Regions from separate parts of the Pseudomonas sp. DW-iso17 genome, predicted to be linked through region 2. Evidence: predicted binding sites of a transcription regulator. Region 2 holds the regulator's gene; the other holds the start of a gene.

Region 1 (7,394 bases), 140 kb from region 2:
GCAGCGGTGACTTCGGCAGGTTGCGCCGAACGCACGGTGCGCCATGTGTTGTAAGCCATCAGGAACATGCCGCTGAGGAAGATCGCACCGCCCACCAGTCGCACGATGAAGCCTGGGTGGCTGGCCACCAGGGTTTCGACGAAGGAGTAGGTGAGGGTGCCGTCTTCGTTGACCGCACGCCACATCAGGCCCTGGGCGATGCCGTTGACCCACATCGACGCGATGTAGAGCACGGTGCCGATGGTGGCCAGCCAGAAATGCGCGTTGATCAGGCCGAGGCTGTACATCTGCTCGCGACCGAAGATTTTCGGGATCATGTGGTACAGCGCGCCGATGGAGATCATCGCCACCCAGCCCAGCGCCCCGGCGTGTACGTGGCCGATGGTCCAGTCGGTGTAGTGGGAGAGGGCGTTGACGGTCTTGATCGCCATCATCGGGCCTTCGAAGGTCGACATGCCGTAGAAGGCCAGGGAGACGACGAGGAAGCGCAGGATCGGGTCGCTGCGCAACTTATGCCAGGCACCCGAGAGGGTCATCATGCCGTTGATCATGCCGCCCCAGCTTGGCGCCAGCAGCACCAGTGACATCACCATGCCCAGGGACTGCGCCCAGTCCGGCAAGGCGGTGTAGTGCAAGTGGTGAGGGCCGGCCCAGATGTACAGGGTGATCAGCGCCCAGAAGTGCACAATCGACAAGCGATAGGAATACACCGGGCGTTCGGCCTGCTTGGGCACGAAGTAGTACATCATGCCGAGGAAACCCGCAGTGAGGAAAAAGCCTACCGCGTTGTGCCCATACCACCACTGCACCATGGCATCCGTCGCCCCGCCGTACAGCGAGTAGGACTTGGTCAGGCTGACCGGGATTTCCAGGTTATTGACGATATGCAAGATGGCCACGGTGATGATGAACGCGCCGAAGAACCAGTTGCCCACATAGATGTGCTTGGTCTTGCGTTTCATGATCGTGCCGAAGAACACGATGGCGTAGGCGACCCAGACGATGGTGATCAGGATGTCGATCGGCCATTCCAGCTCGGCGTATTCCTTGGAGCTGGTGTAGCCCAGTGGCAGGCTGATTGCCGCCAGCAGGATCACAAGCTGCCAGCCCCAGAAGCAGAACGCGGCGACTTTCGGCGCGAACAGCTGCGTCTGGCAGGTGCGTTGCACCGAGTAAAAGGAGCTGGCGAACAGCGCACAGCCACCGAACGCGAAGATCACCGCGTTGGTGTGCAAAGGGCGCAGGCGACCGAAGCTGGTCCAAGGCAAATCGAAGTTGAGCGCAGGCCAAACCAATTGGGCAGCGAGAAAAACCCCGAGCCCCATGCCGACGATGCCCCACACCACCGTCATAATGGCGAATTGGCGGACCACCTTGTAGTTATAGGCGGTACTTAAAGTAGTGTTCATGGTTCCCCATCCACGGTTCAACCCAAGCAAGTGCGGCACTTGGGCTGGAGTTATAGGCAGACTAAAAAGCGAGGCAAGCATGGGCAAAGAGCACAAGGCCAGTATTGACGGGGATCAATGGGCGCAGTGTGTACGGGAACATGGCTGGTTGTGGGATGTCGCCACCGGCGCGACGTCGGGTGAGCCGGTCACGCTGATCCTGGCCCACGGCGCTGGCGCACCGATGGACTCGGCGTTCATGAACGATATGGCCGCACGCCTTGCCGGGCATGGCGTGAGCGTGTTGCGCTTCGAGTTTCCGTACATGGCCCAGCGTCGCGTGGACGGCGGCAAACGCCCCCCGAATCCGGCGCCGAAACTGCTGGAGTGCTGGCGCGAGGTGTATGCCGAGGTGCGACGTCATGTCGCTGGGAAACTGGCGATGGGCGGCAAGTCCATGGGCGGGCGGATGGCCAGTTTACTGGCCGATGAACTGGGCGCCGATGGGTTGGTGTGCCTGGGCTATCCGTTCTATGCGGTGGGCAAGCCAGAGAAACCCCGGGTGGAGCACTTGGCTGCGCTTATGACGCCCACCTTGATTGTGCAGGGCGAGCGCGATGCCTTGGGCAATCGTGCGGCGGTGCAGAGTTATGACTTGTCAGAGAGCATTGAGGTGATGTGGTTGGCGGCGGGGGACCATGACTTGAAGCCGCTGAAGGCTTCGGGGTTTAGCCATGAGCAGCACTTGGAGGCGGCGGCGGTGCAGGTGGCTGAGTTTCTCCGGACCTGTTAGCGCCCTATCGGGGGCAAGCCCCCTCCCACATTGGGCTGGGTTCACCTATTTCTATCGGTGAATACCGTCCAGTGTGGGAGCTGGCTTGCCTGCGATAGCAGTTTATCGGTTAAAACGCTCTACCAGCGAATACTGGGTATTGGCGGTATGCGTCAACTCTTCACTCAGTTGCGCCGAGTTCATCGCCTGCTCCGAGGTCTGGTCCGCCAACAGCGCAATGGTGCTGATGTTGCGGCTGATCTCCTCGGCCACCGCACTTTGCTCCTCGGTTGCGGCTGCGATCTGAGTGGTCATGTCGGTGATATTGGCCACCGCCTCACTGATACCCACCAAGGCCTGGTCTGCTTCCATCACCCGTGCCACACCTTCTTCGGCCTGGCGGTGCCCGGCGTCCATGGTTTGCACGGCCGCAGCCGCGGTGTGTTGCAGCTTGGCGATCAGGGTATGGATCTGCCCGGTGGATTCGGCCGTACGCTGCGCCAGTTGGCGCACTTCATCGGCGACCACTGCAAAACCACGGCCCATCTCACCGGCACGCGCGGCTTCGATAGCGGCGTTAAGTGCCAGCAGGTTGGTCTGGTCGGCAATGCCTTTGATCACATCAACCACGCCGCCGATTTCATCGCTGTCTTTGGCCAGTTGCGTGACGGTCACACCGGTCTCTCCAACGGCTGCCGAAAGACGCTGAATCGCCTCGCGGGTTTCCCCGGCGATATCGCGGCCGCGGCCGGTCAGGCGGTTGGCTTCCTGGGTGGCGTCGGCGGTGCGCTGCACGTGGCTGGCCACTTCTTGGGTGGTCGCCGCCATCTGGTTTACCGCAGTGGCCACCTGTTCGGTTTCCATGCGCTGGCGTTCCAGGCCGCTGGAGCTGTTGTGCGCCAGGGTGTTGGATTGCGCGGCCTGGTCGTTGAGGTGCTCGGCGGTGTCCTGCAGGCGGGTAAGACAGGTCTTCAGACGCGCTTCCTGGCTGAGGATCGACATTTCCAGGCGCGCTTGTGCGCCACGGCTGTCGGTGTACATCTGCGCGATCAACGGGTCGGACGTGGTCTGTTCGGCCAGGCGCAGCAAACGCTTGAGACCGCGCTGTTGCCAGCTCAAGCCCAGCAGGCCCAACGGCACCGACAGCGCCGCTGCCAGGGCAAAGCCCCATTGGGAGGTGAGGGTGGCGCCGATCATGAAGCTTAACTGGCTGACCAGGATAAACGGCAGCCAGTCCTGCAACACCGGCAGCCACTTGTCCCGTTGGGGGACGGCCGACTTGCCTTGGTTGATGCGTTGATAGAGCGCTTCGGCCCGGCGGATCTGCTCGGCGGTGGGCTTGATGCGCACCGATTCGTAGCCGATCACCTGGTTACCGTCGAAGACCGGCGTCACATAGGCGTTAACCCAATAGTGGTCACCGGTCTTGCAGCGATTCTTGACAATGCCCATCCATGGCAAGCCTTGTTTGAGCGTGGACCACATATGCGCGAACACGGCCGGCGGCACATCCGGGTGACGCACCAGGTTGTGTGGCGCGCGCACCAGTTCTTCGCGGGTGAACCCACTGATTTCGACAAAGGCGTCGTTGCAGTAGGTAATCACACCCTTGGCATCTGTGGTGGAGATCAACCGTTGCTGAGCGGGGAAGGTACGTTCGCGCTGGGTAACGGGTTGGTTATTACGCATGATTGTTCAATCCGCAAGGCTTTCAGGGGGTATCGGCCATGCGGGGCATTTATTTAACTTATTTTTGCAACAATCCTGCGAACAGCGTTGCCTCTGTAGAAGGCAGGCTTAGCCGGCGAGCATCGGGTAGGTAAACAACCCGAAGTGCAGCAGATTCAAGCCAAAATGCGTGGCAATCGCCGCGCCTAGCCCGCCGAACCGATACGCCAGGCCGTAGCCCACGCCCGCAATACCCGCCAGCAGCATCCACTGCCAACCCGCAGCAAAATGCACCAGGCCGAATAACAGCGAGGCCAGCAGCAGCGCGAGGTTCTCGCCATAGGGCAGGTGTTTGAAGCGTTGGCTCAGGCCGCCCTGGATATACCCGCGAAACAGCGCTTCTTCGACCAACGTCACCAGCAGCAGGTTATTCAACACCCACAGCCACGCCTCGTCCGGCCACTTGGGCGCCCAACTGATCATCCCCAGCAGGGCCGCGCCACCCAAGGCGGCGATGGCGGCCAGAGTCAGGGCCATGGCTGTGACGCAGATCGACAGGCGCAATGAACGCCGCGCCACAATCCACGGGCAGGCCAGCAACAGCCAGAAGCCGATCAGGGGTTTGTCCTGGTTCAGGTACATCGAGAAGGGCACTGAGTCCGGAGTAAATCGCTGGGGCGCAATACCGCGGCCGTTATAGAAGCCCGGTAGCCAGTGCATCGCCAGGCCCAGGGCCAGGACAATAAACAAGCCGTGGCCAAGGTAGCGTGCCCAAGGGTTGCGTTGCTGGCGTACGGCATACCCGGCCACCAGCAACAGTGCGATGGAGACCGCCGCCAGTACGCCCAGTTGGCCGTAGATCAAAGCCACGACATAGCCAATGGAAAGTAGGGTGAGGTACAGCCAGGGCAAAGCAATCATGTGAAATCCTTGGAAAAAAACTGGGCGGCATTATAGCGAGCGGTCTGCCTGGACGGCATGAAAACTCCTCCACCCACAGGGTGAGGGGAAAGGATTGCAAAATGTATTTGCGGCTGGTTATAGTCATCGCGTCTTCATCCCTTCAAAAAGATCAGCACATGCCAGCTTCCCAGCGCATAGCGGTAGTCGATTCAGCGGTCAACGCTGTGGTCGTGCCGTGCCGTGGCAAGCAGCCTGCGCAGATCAGTCACTACCCCCCCACCTGTCAGTAGCACGCCGGTGTACGCAGTCGTATCACCGCCGGGTGTTGGCATTTCGGGCTGATCAGCGATTCGCTGTTGCCCCGTGCCTGCCTGAAAAAAACCTACTGAAATTCAGTTTTTACTGAGTCGGCTTTTTAGCCTGATAACAGGTGGTAACCATGTCTGTGCTTTCGAAACAATCCGTGGCCGCGGCGGCCTCGACGAGCGTGTTTGTCCTGCTGTGGAGCAGCGGGGCGATCTTCTCCAAGTTGGGCCTGGCCCATGCTTCGCCCTTTGCCTTTCTGCTGATCCGCTTTGCCATCGCCCTGATGGGGTTGGTGGTGTTGGTACCCATCCTCAAGTTGAAGCTGCCTCGTCCCGGCAAACCCTTGCTGTATGCGGCGGCGACGGGCCTGGTTTTGCTGGGGGCCTACCAGATTTTCTATCTGCTGGCCCTGGACCTCAACGTCACCCCCGGGGTGATGGCGACCATCATGGGCGTGCAGCCGATCCTTACCGTGGTACTGATGGAGCGCCAACGCTCCTGGCGCCGGTTGTTCGGCCTGGGGTTGGGGTTGGCGGGCTTGATCATGGTGGTGTACCAGGGCATCGGGTTGGCGGGCATGTCCCTGGCCGGGATGGTGTTCGGGCTGCTGGCGCTGGCGAGCATGACGTTTGGCTCTATCATGCAAAAGCGCATCACCGACAACCCCTTGGGCACGCTGCCACTGCAATACCTGGCCGGGTTGCTACTGTGCGCGGTGTTCGTGCCGTTCCAGCCGTTCCACTTTGAACACAGTGCGCGTTTTTACCTGCCGGTCCTGTGGATGGGGCTGGTGGTGTCCGTGCTGGCGACGTTATTGCTGTACCGCCTGATCGCCCGGGGCAACCTGGTGAATGTCACCAGCCTGTTCTACCTGGTGCCAGCAGTGACGGCGGTGATGGACTACCTGATCTTCGGTAATCGCCTGGCCTTGTTGAGCGTGCTGGGAATGGCGTTGATCATCGTCGGCTTGGTGTTTGTATTCCGTAAGCAATAAACCCACCCCTGTAGGAGCGAGATTGGTCGCTCCTACAGTTTTTGCGGGCGCAGCACCAACCACAACGCCCCGGCAATCAGCACACCGCCATACAGGTGGGCCATGGACAGCGGCTCATCCAACAGCAACGCACCCCACAACACGCCGAACGGCGGAATCATGAAGGTCACGGTCATCGACTTGACCGGGCCGATGGACGACAGCAGGCGGAAGTACAGAATGTAGGCGAACGCCGTACATACCAGCCCCAATCCCAGCAGCGACGACCACACCTGCCAGCCGCCCCAGCTCGCCGGTGGATGGCTGATGGCGCTGTAGGCAAAGAACGGCAACAGAAACAACGTCGCCCCCAACATGCTGCCCAAGGCCGAGAGACGGCTGTCCAACCCGCCGCGCTGGTCCAGCCAACGCCGCGCCAGGAAACCGGCAAAGCCATAGCACGTGGTTGCCAGCAGGCACGCCAGTGCGCCCATCAATAATTCCAGATCAAAGGCCACCGGCCCCGCACGCGTGAGCACGGCAACGCCAAACAGCCCCAGGGCGACCCCTGCGATTTTCGATGGCGTCAGGCGCTCACTGAAGAACAGCCCGCCAATCAGCACGCCCATCAGCGGCGTGGTGGCGTTGAAAATCGCCGAATAACCCGCCGGCAGTACCTGTGCCGCCACCGAGTACATCGTCGCGGGAATCCCCGAGTTGATCACGCCCAGCAACAGGACCGTCTTGAACTTGCCCTTGAAATCCCAGCTCACGCGCATCATCGCCAGGATCACTAATAAGCCCGCGGCGGCAATCGACACGCGGAAAAACGCGGTGGGCACTGTGCCGATTTCCGGGGCGATGATGCGCATAAACAGGAAACTCGCGCCCCAAATGGCGGCCAGCCCCAGCAGATACAGGGTGTCAACAGGTCTCACGGAAAACTCCTACGCCAAATGGGGCGCAGAAGTGTTGCCCAGCGGGCAGGTCGGCACAATGGCTAATTGCAGTCAGTTCACCCCTGCGCAAAATCATTCTTCTCCTGCCTCGGTTCACTGGCTAAGCTCTGGGCTTCCAGATACCCGTTCGAGGTTTCCCGCATGTCGCAGTCCGCCCTCGCTATCGCCCGGATGATCCTCGACGGTTTCGACGATTACCGTGAGCATTTCCGCCAGATCACCGATGGTGCCCGTGAGCGCTTCGAGAAGGCCCAGTGGCAGCAGGGGCAGGCGGCGTCGGCCGCGCGCATCAACCTCTATGAAGAGAAAGTCGCTGAGGTCACGACCCGCCTGTGCGCCAGTTTTGACCCTGCGCCGTTGCAGGACATCGGCCAGTGGCCCCTGGTAAAAAGCGCCTATATCGACCTGATCGACCTGCGCTTTGA
Region 2 (7,394 bases):
TGGCCATGGGCATGCCATAGATCACGCAACTGGCTTCATCCTGGGCCCAGATGGCGCTGCCGCCCTGCTTGAGCAGGCGCGCACCTTCACGGCCATCGGCGCCCATGCCGGTGAGCACCACCGCCAGAACTTTGTCGCCATAGGACTTGGCCGCCGAACCGAAGGTGATATCCACACACGGCTTGTAGTTCAGGCGCTCATCGCCCGGCAGGATTTTGATCGCGCCACGCCCATCCACCATCATCTGCTTGCCGCCCGGCGCCAGCAGTGCCAGGCCAGGACGCAGAATGTCGCCATCCTCGGCTTCCTTGACGGTGATACGGCACAGCTTGTCCAAGCGCTCGGCGAACGCCTTGGTGAATGCCGCCGGCATGTGCTGCACCAGCACAATCGGCGCCGGGAAGTTGGCCGGCAGTTGGGTCAATACCCGCTGCAAGGCCACCGGGCCGCCGGTGGAGGTGCCGATGGCGACCAGCTTGTAAGCCTTGCGCTTGGGTGCCGGCGAATGCGCACTCGGCGCTGCGGCGGCACGCACCGGCGCGACCGCAGGCCGGGCCACGGGCGCCGGGGCCGGGCGCGCAAACGACGAACTGGGCGCCGCTGCGGCGGGCGCAGGCGTAGGGGCTGGCGCAGGTGTGCTGAACAGGCTGCGACGGTTACTGCGGGAAATGCTGTGCACCTTCTCGCACAGCATCTGCTTGACCTTGTCGGGGTTGCGCGAGATGTCTTCGAAATTCTTCGGCAAAAAGTCCACCGCGCCGGCATCCAAAGCGTCGAGGGTCACCCGCGCGCCTTCGTGAGTCAGCGAGGAAAACATCAATACCGGTGTAGGGCAGCGTTGCATGATGTGGCGCACGGCCGTGATGCCATCCATCATCGGCATCTCGTAGTCCATGGTGATCACGTCCGGCTTCAAGGCAATGGCTTGATCGATCGCCTCTTTGCCGTTGGTGGCCGTGCCGACCACCTGGATCGTTGGATCAGCGGAAAGAATTTCCGAGACGCGGCGGCGGAAGAAACCCGAATCGTCCACCACCAGGACCTTGACTGCCATAAACACTCCGTTAGGCGGGGCGGGCATGACCGCCCTGCCCCACCAGAATCAAATACGCCGTGCGGCGTAACGCTTGAGCATGCTCGGAACATCGAGAATCAGTGCGATGCGACCGTCACCGGTAATGGTTGCGCCCGACATGCCTGGGGTTCCCTGCAGCATCTTGCCCAAAGGCTTGATCACCACTTCTTCCTGGCCCACCAGTTGGTCGACCACAAAGCCGATGCGCTGGGTACCCACGGACAGAATCACCACATGACCTTCGCGTTGTTCTTCATGGGCGGCCGAGGCCACCAGCCAACGCTTGAGGTAGAACAGCGGCAACGCCTTGTCACGCACGATCACCACTTCCTGGCCGTCCACCACGTTAGTGCGCGACAGGTCGAGGTGGAAGATCTCGTTGACGTTGACCAGCGGGAAGGCGAACGCCTGGTTGCCCAGCATCACCATCAGGGTCGGCATGATCGCCAGGGTCAACGGCACCTTGATGACGATCTTGGAGCCCTGGCCCTTGGTCGAGTAGATATTGATCGAGCCGTTGAGCTGGCTGATCTTGGTCTTCACCACGTCCATGCCCACGCCACGCCCGGACACGTCGGAGATCTCGGTTTTGGTCGAAAAGCCCGGGGCAAAGATCAGGTTGTAGCACTCGGTGTCGGTCAGGCGGTCGGCGGCGTCCTTGTCCATCACGCCGCGCTTGACCGCGATATTGCGCAAGATGGTCGGGTCCATGCCTTTGCCGTCATCGGTGATCGACAGCAGGATGTGGTCGCCCTCTTGCTCCGCCGCCAAAATCACTTTGCCGTTGCGGGACTTGCCCGCAGCTTCGCGTTCTTCCGGAGTTTCTACGCCGTGGTCGACCGCGTTGCGCACCAAGTGGACCAGCGGGTCAGCCAGAGCCTCGACGAGGTTTTTGTCGAGGTCGGTTTCTTCGCCCACCAGTTCCAGGTTGATTTCTTTCTTGAGCTGGCGCGCCAGGTCACGAACCAGGCGCGGGAAACGGCCGAAGACTTTCTTGATCGGCTGCATCCGCGTTTTCATCACCGCGGTTTGCAGGTCGGCGGTGACCACGTCGAGGTTCGACACGGCCTTCTGCATGGCTTCGTCGCCGCTGTTCAGGCCCAGGCGCACCAGGCGGTTACGCACCAGCACCAGTTCGCCCACCATGTTCATGATGTCGTCCAGGCGCGCGGTATCCACACGCACGGTGGTTTCGGCTTCGCTGGCAGGTTTTTCCGCTGCCGCTGGGGCCGCTGCACGCGCAGGGGCCGGGGCGGCGGCAGGTGCTGGCTTGGCTGCCGGCGCAGGTTTGGCAGCAACCGGTGCCGCAGTGGCTGGTGCTGCAACCTGCGCGGCCGCGGCCGGGGCAACTTCGCTGAACTTGCCTTTGCCGTGCAGCTCGTCGAGCAAGGCTTCGAATTCGTGATCCGAGATCAACCCGTCACCGGCCGGTGCGGTACTGGCCGCTGGCGCAGCGGCGGCGGCAGTCGCTGCAACCTCGGGCAGGGCTTCGGCCACAAAGGTGCCTTTGCCATGCAGTTGGTCGAGCAGTGCCTCGAATTCGTCGTCGGTAATGTCAGTGCTGGTGTTGGCAGCGGGTGCTTCTGGCGTCGCCGCAGGAGGTGCCACGGCATCCGCCGCGAACTGGCCTTTGCCGTGCAACTGGTCGAGCAACGACTCGAACTCGGCGTCCGTAATGTCTTCACTGCTCGGCGTCGCGGCAGGCTGCACCGGCACTTCAGCTTCGGCCTTGACCGCGCTGAGGGAGTTGAGCAGTTGTTCGAACTCGCTGTCGGTCACGTCCGGCTCGGCTTGCGCCACCGGCTCCGGTGCGGCCTCGACCACCGGCGCAGCCGCGGTATCGGCAGGTTCGGCCAGGCGCGCCAGGGCGGCCAGCAGTTCCGGCGTGGCGGCAGTGATCGGTGCACGTTCACGCACTTGGCTGAACATGCCGTTGACCGCATCCAGTGCTTCGAGAATCACGTCCATCAGTTCCGAGTCGACGTGACGCTCACCCTTGCGCAGGATGTCGAAAACGTTCTCGGCGATGTGACAGCACTCCACCAGCTCATGGAGCTGGAGGAAGCCGGCGCCCCCTTTTACAGTGTGAAAACCGCGAAAAATTGCATTGAGCAGGTTCGCATCATCCGGTCGGCTTTCCAGCTCGACCAGTTGTTCGGACAGTTGCTCTAGAATTTCGCCGGCCTCTACAAGGAAATCCTGAAGGATTTCTTCATCGGCGCCGAAGCTCATGTGGGTGCTCCTTAGAAGCCTAAACTGGATAACAGGTCATCTACGTCATCCTGACCTGACACAACGTCTTCACGTTTATCGGCATGAATCTGCGGACCTTCACCCTTGGCGAGATGTTTTTGTGGATCTTTTTCAGAGAGGATCGCTTCACGGTCATGTTCGATGCCGGCAAAACGATCGACCTGGCCGGCCATCAGCACCAATTTGAGCAAGTTGCTTTCCACTTCGGTAACCAACTGGGTCACGCGCTTGATTACCTGGCCGGTGAGGTCCTGGTAATCCTGGGCCAGCAGGATGTCGTTGAGGTTGCTGGCCACCGTGCGGTTTTCCTGTTCGCTGCGCGACAGGAACCCGTCGACGCGACGCGCCAGTTCACGAAACTCTTCAGCGCCCACTTCGCGGCGCATGAAGCGGCCCCAGTCCTGGCTCAAGGCCTGGGCTTCGGTGGCCATGCCGTTGACCAGGGGCGTGGCGTTTTCCACCAGGTCCATGGTGCGGTTGGCCGCCGCCTCAGTCAGCCTGACCACATAGGACAGGCGCTCGGTGGCGTCGGTAATCTGGGAAATTTCTTCGGCCTGGGGCATGCGCGGGTCAATCTGGAAATTGACGATTGCGCTGTGCAGCTCGCGTGTGAGCTTGCCCACTTCCTGGTACAGGCCGCGGTCACGGGTCTGGTTAAGCTCATGGATCAACTGCACCGCATCGGCGAACTGGCCTTTTTCCAGGCTGTCGACCAACTGGTGAGCATGTTTTTTCAGGGTCGACTCAAAGTCGCCCTGTGACGTTTCGTTATGCTCCATAGCTCCCCCGCGATGGCATTAGCCGTGGATGCGTTCGAAGATTTTCTCGATCTTCTCTTTCAAGGCCAGTGCCGTGAATGGTTTGACCACATAACCGTTGACCCCGGCTTGGGCGGCTTCGATGATCTGTTCGCGCTTGGCTTCGGCGGTCACCATCAGCACAGGCAAGCTGCGCAGTTTTTCATCGGCGCGCACATGGCGCAGCAGGTCGATACCGGTCATGCCCGGCATGTTCCAGTCGGTTACCAGAAAGTCGATGCTCCCGCTGTTGAGGATCGGAATGGCCGTCAGGCCGTCATCCGCCTCGACCGTGTTGGTGAACCCAAGGTCACGCAACAGGTTTTTAATGATCCGCCGCATCGTTGAGAAGTCATCAACGATGAGGATTTTCATGTTCTTGTCCAATTCGACCTCCAAGCAGTCTTAAACGCGCCCAGCACCTGGACGCGCCATTTCAATCAACAGGCGTTACACAAAAAGGACTGCCCAGGGCACCACGGCACACAGCCGCGAAACCTTGCGATCTCACGGCAGCGTCTGCAGTGCCCCCACACTGCCTGTCAGCGCGCGCGCCACTCGGCCAATCGCCCCCGCAAGCGGGCTGCGCACTGGCTATGCAACTGGCTGACACGCGATTCGCTGACCCCCAGGACCTCACCGATTTCCTTGAGGTTCAGCTCTTCGTCGTAGTACAGCGCCAGCACCAGCCGCTCACGCTCCGGCAAGTTGGCGATTGCATCGGCCAACGCGCCCTGGAAACGTTCATCTTCCAGGTCGCGTGACGGCTCCGTATGCGCGCTCGCGCCGTCCTCGTGCAGCCCTTCGTGTTCGCCGTCCTGTAAAAGGTCGTCAAAACTGAACAGGCGGCTGCCCAAGGTATCGTTCAAAATCCCGTAATAATCGTCGAGACTCAATTGGAGTTCGGCCGCAACTTCATGATCTTTAGCGTCACGACCGGTTTTTGCTTCAATTGCTCGAATTGCATCACTGACCATACGCGTATTGCGGTGTACCGAACGCGGCGCCCAATCGCCTTTACGCACCTCGTCGAGCATCGCGCCACGAATACGGATACCCGCATACGTTTCGAAACTGGCACCCTTGCTGGCGTCGTATTTGGTCGAGACTTCAAGCAGGCCGATCATGCCGGCCTGGATCAAGTCTTCAACCTGCACACTCGCGGGCAGGCGCGCCAACAGGTGATAGGCAATGCGCTTGACCAACGGCGCATAGCGCTCGATCAATTCGCCCTGGCTGTCACGTGCCGACTTTTTGTAAAGGTTGTAGCCGCTGGATGTCATAGCACCGGTCCTGCGCTCGTCTGATGCACCAAACGCTCGACGAAAAACTCCAGATGCCCCCGCGGGTTGGCGGGCAACGGCCAGGTATCGACCTTCTGGGCAATGGCCTTGAACGCCAGTGCGCATTTCGAACGAGGGAACGCTTCATAGACCGCACGCTGCTTTTGCACGGCCTTGCGCACACACTCGTCATAGGGAACTGCGCCGACGTATTGTAAAGCCACATCGAGGAAGCGGTCCGTGACCTTGGTCAACTTGGCGAACAGGTTGCGCCCTTCCTGCGGGCTCTGGGCCATGTTGGCCAGCACGCGGAAGCGATTCATGCCGTAGTCACGGTTAAGCAGTTTGATCAGCGCGTAGGCATCGGTGATCGAGGTGGGCTCGTCGCACACCACCAACAGCACTTCCTGCGCTGCGCGCACAAAGCTGACCACCGACTCGCCGATCCCGGCGGCGGTGTCGATCACCAGCACGTCGAGGTTGTCGCCGATGTCGCTGAACGCCTGGATCAGCCCGGCATGCTGCGCGGGGCTCAGGTGCACCATGCTCTGGGTGCCCGAGGCCGCCGGCACGATGCGAATGCCACCAGGGCCCTGGAGCAGCACATCGCGCAGCTCGCAGCGGCCCTCGATCACATCGGCCAGGGTATGTTTGGGTGTCAGCCCCAGGAGAACGTCCACGTTCGCCAAGCCCAGGTCAGCATCCAGCAGCATGACGCGACGGCCAAGCTCTGCCAGGGCCAGGGACAAATTCACTGACACGTTAGTTTTCCCGACGCCACCTTTGCCGCCGGTCACCGCGATCACCTGTACGGGATGCATGCTGCCCATTTTATTTCTTTACCTTGTCTTGCTTAGACGCAGGCTACATGGCTTGGCCGCGTGAATCGCTTGCAGACCATCGATGTAGGTACATTTCACGGTGTTCATCCTGCCTCAACCCACCCGTTTAGCCGGGTGGTGGTAAAGGTCGGCGAACATATCGGCCATCGCTTCCTCGCTAGGCTCGTCTTGCATTTGCACACTCACGGCACGGCTGACCAACTGATGACGGCGCGGCAGATGCAGATCATCCGGGATCCGCGGCCCGTCGGTGAGGTAGGCAACCGGTAATTCATGGCTGATGGCCAGGCTCAATACCTCGCCCAGGCTCGCGGTTTCGTCGAGTTTGGTGAGGATGCAGCCGGCCAGGCCGCAACGCTTGTAGCTGTGATAGGCAGCGGTAAGAACCTGTTTCTGGCTGGTGGTTGCAAGCACCAGGTAATTTTTCGACTTGATGCCACGCCCGGCCAGGCTTTCGAGCTGCATGCGCAGCGCTGGATCACTGGCTTGCAGGCCGGCGGTATCGATCAGCACCACGCGCTTGCGCAGCAACGGCTCGAGGGCATTGGCCAGGGACTGGCCCGGGTCGACATGGGTCACCGGCACGTTGAGAATGCGGCCCAGGGTCTTGAGCTGCTCCTGGGCGCCGATGCGGTAGCTGTCCATGCTCACCAACGCGATATTCTGTGCGCCGTACTTAAGCACATAACGGGCGGCCAGCTTGGCCAGGGTGGTGGTCTTGCCCATGCCGGCGGGGCCGACCATGGCGATCACACCGCCCTCTTCCAGGGGTTCGATTTCCGGCGTGGCGATCATGCGCGCCAGATGCGCCAGCAACATGCGCCAGGCCTGACGAGGTTCTTCGACTTCGGCGGTCAAGGCCAGCAGGTCGCGGGACAACGGGCCGGACAAGCCGATGCGTTGCAAGCGGCGCCACAGGTTGGCTTGCTGGGGCTTGCTGCCTTGCAACTGAGTCCAGGCCAATGAGCCCAGCTGCACTTCGAGCAATTCACGCAGGCCATTGAGTTCAAAGCGCATCGAGTCGATCACACGCTGGTCAACTGCGGCGGCCGGGGCAGGCGCTGCAGGACGCGGCGGTTCGACAAAGGTGGGCTCAACCAGCGGCTCGGCGGCGGTCAGCGGCAGGCCGGCGAATAATTGGCGA

The links. The regulator FliA, encoded in region 2, starts transcription of late flagellar genes. The targets are predictions, from matches to a motif close to CTAAAGTTTNNNNNNNNNNNGCCGNTAA.
Region 1: the regulator FliA is predicted to act here: its motif matches at 3,879-3,906, upstream of AC4PS6_RS21720 (methyl-accepting chemotaxis protein).

What each region holds. Positions count from the first base shown of each region.
Region 1 is NZ_JBZXEA010000041.1:164,962-172,355, reverse strand. Features, by position in the region: gene ccoN (cytochrome-c oxidase, cbb3-type subunit I) at 1-1,409, opposite strand, end outside; gene AC4PS6_RS21725 (alpha/beta family hydrolase) at 1,489-2,181, shown strand; gene AC4PS6_RS21720 (methyl-accepting chemotaxis protein) at 2,284-3,849, opposite strand; gene AC4PS6_RS21715 (CPBP family intramembrane glutamic endopeptidase) at 3,958-4,749, opposite strand; gene AC4PS6_RS21710 (DMT family transporter) at 5,171-6,031, shown strand; gene AC4PS6_RS21705 (DMT family transporter) at 6,064-6,948, opposite strand; gene aceK (bifunctional isocitrate dehydrogenase kinase/phosphatase) at 7,111-7,394, shown strand, end outside.
Region 2 is NZ_JBZXEA010000041.1:22,400-29,793, forward strand. Features, by position in the region: gene AC4PS6_RS21030 (protein-glutamate methylesterase/protein-glutamine glutaminase) at 1-1,054, opposite strand, end outside; gene AC4PS6_RS21035 (chemotaxis protein CheA) at 1,103-3,307, opposite strand; gene AC4PS6_RS21040 (protein phosphatase CheZ) at 3,319-4,107, opposite strand; gene AC4PS6_RS21045 (chemotaxis response regulator CheY) at 4,126-4,500, opposite strand; gene fliA (RNA polymerase sigma factor FliA) at 4,668-5,408, opposite strand; gene fleN (flagellar synthesis regulator FleN) at 5,405-6,238, opposite strand; gene flhF (flagellar biosynthesis GTPase FlhF) at 6,344-7,394, opposite strand, start outside.